2 regions of the Agromyces sp. GXQ0307 genome follow, and region 1 is predicted to be linked to the other one. Evidence: predicted binding sites of a transcription regulator. Region 1 holds the regulator's gene; the other holds the start of a gene.
The links. Region 1 encodes HspR, which represses chaperone genes until heat shock. Its sites were predicted from a motif close to AAGTTGAGTCNNNNNGACTCAACTT; they were not measured.
Positions count from the first base shown of each region.

Region 2: the regulator HspR is predicted to act here: its motif matches at 2,332-2,356, upstream of ACIQH8_RS07370 (Hsp20/alpha crystallin family protein).

Region 1 covers NZ_JBIZVY010000002.1:898,625-904,326, forward strand. Annotated here, with positions in the region: gene ACIQH8_RS09500 (FAD-dependent oxidoreductase) at 1-587, shown strand, start outside; gene ACIQH8_RS09505 (metalloregulator ArsR/SmtB family transcription factor) at 630-1,523, shown strand; gene ACIQH8_RS09510 (arsenate reductase ArsC) at 1,608-2,024, shown strand; gene ACIQH8_RS09515 (ion channel protein) at 2,051-3,379, opposite strand; gene ACIQH8_RS09520 (heat shock protein transcriptional repressor HspR) at 3,485-3,907, opposite strand; gene ACIQH8_RS09525 (DnaJ C-terminal domain-containing protein) at 3,907-4,905, opposite strand; gene ACIQH8_RS09530 (nucleotide exchange factor GrpE) at 5,034-5,696, opposite strand; gene dnaK (molecular chaperone DnaK) at 5,699-5,702, opposite strand, start outside.
Region 2 covers NZ_JBIZVY010000002.1:426,694-432,395, reverse strand. Annotated here, with positions in the region: gene ACIQH8_RS07380 (methylated-DNA--[protein]-cysteine S-methyltransferase) at 1-182, shown strand, start outside; gene ACIQH8_RS07375 (cytochrome bc complex cytochrome b subunit) at 340-1,980, opposite strand; gene ACIQH8_RS07370 (Hsp20/alpha crystallin family protein) at 2,381-2,821, shown strand; gene ACIQH8_RS07365 (hypothetical protein) at 3,065-4,558, shown strand; gene ACIQH8_RS07360 (hypothetical protein) at 4,828-4,998, opposite strand; gene ACIQH8_RS07355 (CBS domain-containing protein) at 5,032-5,448, opposite strand; gene ACIQH8_RS07350 (TetR family transcriptional regulator) at 5,591-5,702, opposite strand, start outside.

The DNA.
Region 1 (5,702 bases):
GGGCGATCCGCAACGCCTCGGCCGTCCGCGTCACGACCTCGGAGGACGACGGGCTCGCCGCGCGCGCCTCGATCGGACGTCGCGTCGGCGACCTCGTCGCCGCCGGGCGCATCGACGTGCTCGACCGGTTCGAGATCGTGCGGCTCGACCGGGCCGCCGACGGCGGCGTGCGCGTCGTCGGCTCGCGCGCCGGCGCGCTCGTCGAACACGAGACCGACGTCATCGTGAACGCGACGGGGTTCAAGCCCGACCTCGACATGCTCCGCGAGGTCCGCCTCGAGCTCGACGAGGTCGTCGAGGCGCCGAAGCGGCTCGCGCCGCTCATCGACCCGAACGTGCACACGTGCGGCACGGTCGAGCCGCACGGCTTCGCCGAGCTGCGCCAGCCGGAGGACGGGTTCTTCCTCGCGGGCATGAAGAGCTATGGCCGGGCGCCGACGTTCCTGCTCGCGACCGGGTACGAGCAGGTGCGTTCGATCGCGGCGTGGCTCGCGGGGGACACGGCCGGTGCGGCGAACGTGCAGCTCGCGCTGCCTGCCACGGGCGTGTGCTCGACGAGCCTCGACGGCTCGAGCGGCTGCTGCTGACGGGCCGGTCGCGACGTCGCCGCATTGCATAGACTGAGGTCTATGCACACGGGTGGGGCGGATGCCGCGGCCGGCGGCCTCGCGCTGATCGCCGATCCGACGCGCGCCCGCATGCTCTCGCTGATCCTCGCGAACCCCGACGGTCGCACCACGGTGACCGCGCTCGCCGACGAGCTCGGGCTCCGTCAGCCGACCGTGTCGCACCACGCGAAGGCGCTGCTCGACGAGGGCGTGCTCGTGCGCGAGCCCGAGGGGCGCCGCGCCTGGTACTCGATCGCGCCCGACCGGCTCGACCGCGTCACCGAGCTCCTCGGCGCACCCGCGGCGGCGCCCGACGAGGCGGCGATCGAACGCGTCGTCGACGACCTCGCCGCCCGCTTCGCGGGAACCTTCGGCCGCGAGACCGTCGAGCGCTACGTACGCGAGAGCCGCGACCTCCTCGCCGAGCGGAGCGGCGTCTCGACGCGATTCACGTCACGCGCAGCGGGCTTCGCCGCCGAGCGCCTCGCCGCGCTCGCGGCGCAGGGCGGTGCGCCCGGCTCGACCACGCCCGAGGTGCTGTTCGTGTGCGTGCAGAACGCCGGCCGTTCGCAGATGGCCGCCGCCATCCTGCGGCACCTCGCCGGCGACCGCGTGCACGTCCGCACGGCCGGGTCCGAACCCGCCGACGCCGTGTCGCCCGCCGTCGTGGGCGTGCTCGACGAGATCGGCGTGCCCGTCGGCGGCGCCTACCCGAAGCCGCTGACCGACGAGGTCGTCCGCGCGGCCGACGTCGTGATCACGATGGGCTGCGGCGACGCATGCCCGGTCTACCCGGGCAAGCGCTACGAGGACTGGGAACTCGACGATCCGGTCGGTCGTCCGCTCACGGAGGTCCGGGGCATCCGCGACGACATCGATCGCCGGGTGCGGGAACTCATCGCGAGCCTCGGCTGACGAAGCGCGCTCGCCCCGCGGCATCCGCTCGACAATTCATAGATGGCGATCTATGCTTCGAGGAGATCGAGCGAAAGGGTCGCCATGTCCGACAAGCCCACCGTCCTGTTCGTCTGCGTGCACAATGCGGGCCGCTCGCAGATGGCCGCCGGCTACCTGCGCGCACTCGGCGGCGACCGCGTCGAGGTGCGCTCGGCCGGCTCCGCCCCGAAGGACGAGATCAACCCCGTCGCCGTCGAGGCCATGGCCGAGGAGGGCATCGACATCGCCGGCAACACGCCCAAGGTGCTCACGACCGAAGCCGTCCGCGAATCCGACGTCGTGATCACCATGGGCTGCGGCGACGCCTGCCCGATCTTCCCCGGCAAGCGCTACGAGGACTGGGAGCTCGACGACCCGGCCGGCCAGGGCATCGAGGCGGTGCGTCCGATCCGCGACGAGATCCGCCGCCGCATCGAGGAGCTCCTCGGCGAGATCCTCCCGGCAGGCGCGCGCGCATGACCGATCGACTGGGGCGCGGCTGAACGTCAGGCCGTCGGCGGCCGCTCGCCGTCCGCCTCGGCCGGCGCTGCGGCATCCGCCCCGGCAGGCGCCGGAGCCGCCTTCGGCACGATCCGGAACTCCGGCGCCTTCGACACCAGCAGCCACGCCGGGAGGATGATCACGCACAGCCACGGCAGCAGCGCGATATCGCCCGCGACCGCCGCCGCGACGAACAGCGCGAGCCATCCGTCCTTCGCCATCACGAGCAGGATCCCGATGAGCGCGCTCGCGACGCAGAGCGCGATCGGCAGGGACGGGATGAGCGCGTGCGCGAGCATGCCGAGCGCTGCCCCGGTGAACGCCGCGGGGAAGATGCGGCCGCCGCGGAACGCCGCGCTGGCCGCCACGATCAGTGCGACGAGCTTGACCAGCACGATCACGACGAGCTGCCCGGCATCGTAGGCGTCCGGATCCTCGAACAGCTCCCCCATCTGGTCGAGCCCCTTGAACAGCGTGATCGGGCCGCCGAGCAACCCGAGCAGCCCGAGCACGAGGCCGCCCGCGGTCGCGATGAGCAACGGTTGGCGGAGCGAATGGAACGCCCGGTGCACGAACGGGAAGACGAACGCCCCGGCGAGGCCGATCACCACACCCGCGACGGCGATGACGATGCCGGCGACAAGCAGCAGCGGCGTCGTGGGCGCCGTGGGCAGGGTGAACTGCAGCGGCGGGGCGCCGAGCACGTGCATGGTGCCCGCCGCGGCGGCCGCCGAGGCGAGCGGCAGGAACAGCTTGTCCCAGAGCGCGCCGCCCCCGCGCACGGCGGCGAGCGTCCCCGTGAAGAGCAGGGCCGCGGCGACGGGCGAGCCGAACAGGGCGCCGATCGTGCCGGACGCGGCCATGAGCATGCCGAGCTTCGCGCCGACCCGCGGCATCATGCGACCGAGCAGCGCGACCGTGAGCGCGACGTTGACCGCGATGATCGGGTTCTCCGGGCCGAGGCTCACGCCGCCGGCGAGCGCGAGCGCCGTGACGATGACGAGACCCGGCAGGGTGCGGAGCTTCAACGGCTCCGCAACGAGCTCGGTCGTCGCGGAGTCCGGTCCGCCGTGCCCCGGCAGGAACTGCAGGCCGAGACCCACCGCGAAGCCGGTGGCCGTGAGCACCACCACGATCCACCAGCCGTCGGGCTCGACGCCGAGCGCGTCGGGCAGCGCCGTCCACAGCACCTGCTGCAACCCGCCCGCCGCGACGTCGAGCGCGCGGAGGACCAGCGCGCACAGCGCTCCGATGATGATCGCGGGCACGAGGAGCACGAGGAGCTGCGCCGGAGTCGGTGCCGGCATCTCGATGTCGTCGGTGTCATCCGTCATCGTCGCCCCCGTGGGTCGCACCCGCCCGCCGCCCCCCGGCGCGCTAGGCACAGCCTCGCACACCCGCGGGCGCGGAGGCGAGGGCGAGGCGACGGATGCCGCGGCTCAGCCGCGCTCGAGCGGGCGCCAGACGACGACCGCGTTCTCGCGCCGAACGCGCGTGCCCGAACGGAGCGTGACGACCTCGCCCTCGGCTCCGGCCGCGAACACGCGGCGGCCCGGACGGTTCAGCATCTCGTCGGCGAGCGCGCGCTCCAGCTCGCGCACGCGCTGGCGCAGCTCGTTGACCTCGTTCTCGAGGCCGAGCACGCGGCGGATGCCCTCGAGGCTCACGCCCTCGCTCGAGAGCTGCTGGATCTCGCGGAGCTGCGCGACATCCCGCATCGAATAGCGACGGGACTTGCCGGCGGTTCGCTTCGGGGAGACGAGGCCCATGCGGTCGTACTGGCGGAGCGTCTGGGGGTGCATGCCCGCCAGCTCGGCCGCGACCGAGATGACGAACAGCGGGATCTCGCCGTCGACCTGCATCAGGCGCTCCGGGCCTTGGCGAGGAGGTCCTCGCGGGGGTCCTCGTCGGGCAGCTGCGCCGCGAACGCGCGCAGCTTCTCCTCGGCGTCCTTCGACAGATGCGCCGGCACCGCGACCTGGACGACCGCGAGCAGGTCGCCGGTGCCCTTCTTCGTCTCGACGCCGCGGCCCTTGACGCGCAGCACGCGGCCGCTCGGGGTGCCGGGCGCGACGCGCAGCTTCACGGGCTCTCCGCCGAGGGTCGGAACCTGGATGGTCGCGCCGAGCGCCGCCTCGGCGTAGGTGACGGGCACGGTGACGCGGAGGTTCAGTCCGTCACGCTCGAACACCGGGTGCTTGCGCACCTTCACGGTGAGCACGATGTCGCCGGCCTCGCCGCCGTCGGGGGACGGGTGCCCCTTGCCGCGCAGCCGGATCTTCTGGCCGTCGGCGACGCCCGCGGGAACGTTGACGCTGATCTCGCGACCCTCGGCGGTCTGCAGCGTGATGCGGTCGCCCTTGGTCGCGGTGATGAAGTCGAGCGTGGTCGACGCGGTCACGTCGCGGCCCTTCGTCGGCCCGCCGTAGCCGCGGTAGCCGCCGGTCGGCTGGCCGAATCGGCCGCCGCCGAAGAGCCCGCCGAGCAGGTCGTCGTAGTCGCCGCCCCCGCCGCCCTGGCGGAACGTGTAGCGCTGCCCGCCGCCCTGCTGGCCGAACATGCCGCCGAAGACGTCCTCGAAGCCGCCCGCGCCGGCGCCGCCTGGAGCGGTGAAGCGTGCGCCGCCGCCCATGGCCCGCACGGCGTCGTACTCCTTCCGCTCCTCGGGATCGGAGAGCACCGAGTTGGCCTCGCTGATCTCCTTGAACTTCGCCTCGGCCGCGGCATCCCCCGGGTTCTGGTCGGGGTGGTACTTGCGCGCGAGCTTGCGGTACGCCTTCTTGATGTCGGCGTCGCTCGCGTCCTTCGAGACGCCGAGCGTGGCGTAGAAGTCCTTGTCGAACCAATCCTGGCTGGCCATCGGCGCCTCCTCCCTCGAAATCTAGTGCTCCCGGTGGTCGAGTAGGACCGGAGGCCCGTATCGAGACCTGTTGCGAGGTCTCGATACGGGCTCCGCCCTACTCGACCACCGTCGGCGACGGATGCCGCTCACGCGGGCGTCTTGACGACGACCTTCGCCGCACGCAGCAGCGTGCCGCCCAGCAGGTAGCCGGTCTCGACGACGTCGGCGACCGTGTCGACCTCGACCTCGTCGGAGTGCTGCTGGAAGATCGCCTCATGGCGCTGCGGGTCGAACGGCTCGCCGACCTCGCCGAACTTCGCGAGGCCCAGCTTCTCGATCGACGCGCGCAGCTTCGCCGCGATCGTCGCGAACGGGGTGTCGCCGTCGAGGTCGCCGTGCTTCTCGGCCCGGTCGAGATCGTCGAGCACGGGCAGCAGGACGGCGACGGTCGCGCCGATCGCGCGCTCGCGCTCGACCTCGCGGTTCGCCTCGGTGCGCTTGCGGTAGTTGGCGTACTCCGCGGTCACGCGCTTGAGGTCGGCGAGGTGCTCGGCCGACGGGTCCTCGACCTCGGCCTGGGCCGCGTTGAGGATGTCGTCGACCGTCAGCTCCTCGTCGCCCTCGGCGACCGTGTCGGCGTCGACGGCCTCCGGCGAGGCGGATGCCGCGGCATCCGTCGCACCGGGCGCCCCCTCGGGGGCGGACGTCTCCGCCCCCTCGGGCGCCTTGCGAACCTCACCCGTCTCGGGGTCGATCCGCCGCTTGTCCCGGATGATCGGCTCGTCGTGGTTCTGGTTCTCGTCGGTCATGGTTAC
Region 2 (5,702 bases), 470 kb from region 1:
GCAACCTGGCGCGGCGCGTCGGCGGGGCGGTGGGGCGGAACCCGATCAGCATTCTCGTGCCGTGCCACCGCGTGGTCGGTGCCGACGGATCGCTCACCGGGTACGCGGGCGGCCTCGACCGCAAGCGGTGGCTGCTCGAGCTCGAGGGGGCCGACGTCGTCGCGCAGCGGCGCCTGTTCTGATGCGCGGCGGCTCGGCTCGGCGGGCGTGCGGCCGCGGTCGGCGTCGGTGTGCCAAAGCAGGATGAGCCGGTTCATGCCCGCTGCAGGGGACCCGTGGCCCGTGTGGTCCTGCGAATTCGCTCGTCGCGGCGGGAAGCAGTCGATGTCGCCAGGCCGGTCACGGCCGCCGGGCGACCTCGCCCACCGGCACCATCCGCGCGCCCGTCTCCGAGTCGATGCTGTCGGCGAGGTACCAGCGCGACAGGCGCACCTGCAGTCGCCGGGCGAGGGTGAGGCGTCCACGCTCGTCCGGGTGCAGCACGAGCAGGAACCGCGGCTCGGGTCGCTCGATGCGCGCCAGCGCCTCGGCGGGGAGCGGCGCGTGCACCTCGACGTATTCGCCGCCGGGCAGGCGCACGAGGCGTCCGGTCTCGTATCCGTGCAGCGCTGCATCGCGGTCGCGACGCTGCAGCCCGAGGCAGACGCGTCGCGCGATCGCGAACGCGACGATCGGGCCGAGCACCAGCGTCGCCTGCAGCACCGCGATCACGCCCTCGAAGGTGACCGAGAACTGCGTCGCGACGAGGTCGGCGCTGCCGGCCGCCCAGAGCGTGCCGTAGAACACGATCGCGGCGACGCCGATGCCCGTGCGCGTGGGGGTGGTGCGCGGGCGCTCGAGCAGGTGGTGCTCGCGGATGTCGCCTGTGGCCCACGCCTCCGCGAACGGGTACACGGCGATCGCGAGGAGGAAGAGCGTGACCACCGCGAGCGGCGCGAGCACGGCGAGCGTCCAGGTGCGGTCGAAGAGCACGAACTCCCATCCGGATGGCACGAGCCGCAGCGCCCCGTCGAGGAACCCGGTGTACCAGTCGGGTTGGCTCCCCGCGCCCGCGTCGCCCGGCGACGCCGGGCCGTAGAGCTGGATGGGATTGACGGTGACCGTCGCCGAGATGACGAGCAGCACGCCCGTGACGAGCGCGAACAGCCCGCCGGCGCGTGCGGCCGCGTTCGGCCAGAGCGGCACGCCGACCACGTTTCGGCCGGTCCGCCCGGCGCCCGGGGACTGCACGGGGCCGACCCGCCACGCGGCGAGCGCGCGCAGCGCGACGAGCGCGATCAGCACCGCCGGCACGATCGCGACGTGCAGCGGGTACAGGTGCGCGATGATCTCGCCCGGGAACGAGCCGCCGAAGAGCAGCGATGCGAGCCACGTGCCCACGACCGGGATGCCGAGCGCGATGCCCTCGGTGATGCGCAGCCCGGTGCCCGAGAGCAGGTCGTCGGGCAGCGCGTAGCCGCTCCATCCGCCCGCCAGCGCCGCCACGAAGATGAGGAACAGCAGCACCCACATGCCGCGCCGCGGCCTGCGGAACGCCCCGGTGAAGAACGTCGTCAGGAGCTGCATGATGATCGCCGCCGGCAGCAGCAGGCCGGCCCAGTGGTGCGCCTGCCGAACGAGCAGTCCGCCCGGGATCTCGAACGTGATCCGCATGGTCGACGCGAACGCGTGCGAGACCTCGGCGCCGCGCAGCGGCGCGTACGCGCCGTCGTACGTGGTCGTCGCGCTCGACGGCGTGTACCAGAACATGAGCAGGATGCCGGTGGCGGTCAGCACCACGATGCAGGCGAGGCTCACCACGCCGAACAGGTTCGTCCAGTGTTGCGGCACGGGTCGTCGGGCGAGGTCGGCGCGGATGTCGCCGAGCCGCCGCCCGAACACGGTGGCCCGTGACATCCGCTCGCCGAGCCGGTCGGTGAGGGAGGGGCGGTTTCGGTCGCGGGTGGAGAGGTCGGCGCTCGGTGCCGGGGTGGTGCGCATGGATGCCTCCTCGTGAGTGGCTTCACACATACGACCCCGCAGCTCTGCCGGGTGTGACATCCGCTCGGCCGCCGGAGGGGCCGAGTTCGCAGGATGAGCTGCGTCATCGGTCTGCTGGGGCACCTGTCGAGTGGCTCATCCTGCGAACTCGCACCGGGCGCGCGCGACGGCGCGCCCGCGCACAACGCGAAAACAGGATGAGCGGTGTCATGCACCCCGTGCGGGACCCATGGATCGGCTCATCCTGCGAACTCGCGCGAGCGCGGAGCGCCACCGGCTCGGTGATCGCCCTCGGCGAACGACAGGTCCAAGGTCTTAGCACTCTCGTCATGCGAGTGCTAATCTCTGATCAAGTTGAGTCGAGGTGACTCAACTCCTGATCTCACGAGAGGAGACGCTCATGGCAATGACCTGGGACCCGTTCCGCGACCTCGACCGCCTGGCGGCGAACGTGCTCGACTCGAGCCGAGGCCCCCGGATGATGCCCATCGACCTGCACCGCGACGGCGACCACTACGTCCTGTCCGCCGACCTGCCCGGGGTCGACCCGGGCTCGATCGACATCGACGTCGACGGCCAGCTGATGACCATCCGCGCCGAGCGCACGCTGCGCGACGACGAGAACGTCCGGTGGCTGGTCCACGAGCGGCCGAGCGGCTCGTTCCTCCGCCAGCTCACGCTCGGCGAGGGCATCGACACCGCCGGCATCAGCGCGCACTACGACAACGGCGTGCTGAGCGTGATCATCCCGGTGTCCGAGCGCGCGAAGCCGCGCAAGGTCGAGGTGCGCTCCGCGGCCGACGACGTCGTGACGCCCGAGGTCACCTCCAGCGGGAGCTGACGGGCGCCGGCGGGCGCCGGCGATCTCGACGCGGGGCGGATGCTGCGGCATCCGCCCCGCGTCGCGTGTCATCGAGATCGCCGAATCGCGGGCGAGGGGCAGCGCAGAGTCGGGCGAGGCCGTACGATCGGCGTACGCGCGAGCCCGCGCCACCCCGCACCGGATACGCCGATCCCCAGGTCCACCCCGCGGCATCGACGCCGTCCGCCGACACGACGCCCCCGATCCCCTCGGAGCACCACGTTGAGAGCCCCCGCCGATGACGAGCCCGTGCCCGGCTTCGGCGTGCCCGACGAGGACGGCGACGATGCGGGCGACGGGCGCCCCGGCGGCCGCCGACGGAGTGAGGCGTTCGTCGACGACGGCGCGATCGAGCGCGACCGCTGGGCCATGCGCGCGAGCGCGCACCCCGGTCGACGTCCGCGTCGCCGGGCCGCAACCCTCGCGTTCGATCCCGCCGACCACCAGGACCCCGACCGGCGCCGGTACTTCCTGAGCTCGTTGCAGCCGAGCGGCGACTACGAGGCCGTCATCGTCGCGATCACCGACGGCGCGAGCCGCCGGTACTTCAGCTCGCGCGACGGCTCGCACTTCATCGAGGTCGACGAGCTCTCGTTCGAGCAGCGACGCAAGAGCGGCTCGCGCTCGATGCTCGAGATCGGCGAGCACGAACTGCGCGAACTCGAGGACGCGCTCATCTTCGTCAGGCCCCTCGACGGTCGCGACCCGATCGCCGAGGTCGCCGCCGCGAGGAAGGCGTCGCTCGAGGCGACGCGCCCGATGGCGATCGTGCCGGTCGCCGCGCCCGAGGCGGCCTCGGCCGACGCGAAGACGGATGTCGCGGTCGACACGACGACGGATGTCGCGGCCGACGCGAAGACGGATGTCGCGGCCGACGCGACCCGGAGGCCGGACGCGGACGAGGCGTCCGCGGACGATTCGACCCTCGTCTGGGCGGATGATGCGTCGGCCGCCGACGAGGACGATCCGGAAGCCGAGGCGCCTGGTCCGCGCCGAGCGACGTTCGAGCCGATTCCGCCGGGCGGTCCGGCCGAGCCGACCCCGAACGCCGAGGCCGATGCGTCGGCCGAGCCCCGGCTCGACCCGGACGGTGAGCCGGAGCCGGAGGCGGCGATGCCGCCGGTGCTCGAGCCGGAGCCGGAGCTGGAGCCGGACGGGGCGTCGGCGACGGCGCCGCCCGCGCCCCCTGCGCCGCACGCGCCCGCCGCATCGCCCGCGCCCCCTGCGCCGCCCGCGTCCGCCGCGTCGCCCGCGCCCGCCGCGCTCTCCCCGCTCGACGCCGTCGCGCAGGTCGCACTCGCGAAGGGCATCGCGTTCGCCGCGCATCGCGGTCAGCTCGACAAGAGCGGCACGCCCTACATCGACCATCCGGGCCGCATCGCCGAGCGGTTCGATCCGGTGACCGATCCCATCGCCGCGGCGGCGGCGTGGCTGCACGACGTACTCGAGGACACCCCGCTCACCTCGCGCGAGCTGTTCGAGGCCGGCGTCCTGATCGAGATCGTCGGTGTCGTCGAACTCCTGACCCGCCGACCCGAGGTCACGCCCGACGAGTACTACGCGCGCATCCGGCGCCACCCGGTGGCGTTGCGCGTCAAGCTCGCCGACATCGACGACAACACCGCGCCGTGGCGGCTTCGTCGTCTGGAGTTCGCCAAGCAGCAGCGCCTCGCCGAGAAGTACCGCCACGCGCGTCGCGCGCTCGGCGTGGAGTGAGCCGGACCCGGCCGATTCGGCGCCGGGACCTTCGACCCGGGCGGCGCGAGCCGATCCGCGAGTAGCGTGTCGCCCGCGTCCGGCCGAGCCGTGAGACAAGAGCGGGAGCACCGGGTTTCAGGCGGCCTTCCCTTCGGGGCATGCGCCAAGCAGAGTACGGCTGGTCCCACCCGCCGCCGAACGCGTCGACGCCGCGCTGCACGACGGCCGTGTGCCGACCGGTGTCGGCCGGTCTCAGGCGACGCGGCGTCGGCGCTGCGTGCCCGTGCTCACTCCTCGACGCCGGGGTCGCCGCCCTCGAGCCCCCCGTCGGTGGAGTCGGTCATCGGTTCGTCGCTCTCCGGTGCGCCCGGGGTCTCCTCGTCGGGCCTCGGTTCGTCGCGGACCGAGGGGTCGTCCTCGTCACGAGGCGTGCCGCCGGGGTTGGTCGAACCGCTCATGGTGCTGCTCGCTTCCTGGATGTGCGGAGTCGGTCAGGGGGTCGAGATCTCCTCGACCGTGCGCCCGGTCGCCACCTCGGGCAGCGTTCGGGCGATGTCGGCCTGCGCGATGATGCCGACGAGGTCGTGCCCGTCGATGACGGGCAGGCGTCGGATCTGATGGTGCTGCATCATCTGCAGGGCCTCGCGGATGTCGTCGTCGGCGCCGATGGTGACGGGCTTGCCCTCGGCGAGGCTTCCGGCCGTCACCGCGCCCGGGTCCGCGCCCTCGGCGAGGCACTTCACGACGATGTCGCGGTCGGTGAGCATGCCCATCAGCTTCGCGTCGTTGCCGCAGATCGGCATGGACCCCACGTCGAGGTCGCGCATGATCCGCGCTGCTTCGACGAGGTTCTGGTCCTCGTTCACGCAGGTCGGGTCCGGGCTCATGATGTCGCGTGCCACAGTCATGTGAACGTCCCTTCCACGATCGCGGTCGCGATCGTCCCGGCAGGTTACGCGCCGGCCACCCGGCGCCGCACGGGGGTTGACGATCCCGCGGCACACGCGCACCATGGCGTCGGCGATCGGCCCGATGGCTCGTGACGGCCCGTCAGGCGGATGCCGCGGCATCCGCTCGATCGAAGACGAGCACGCGCAGCAGGAGTTCGAGCGAGTGCTGCACCCGTTCGTCGGGCCAGCCCTCCGGGTCTTCGACGGACTTC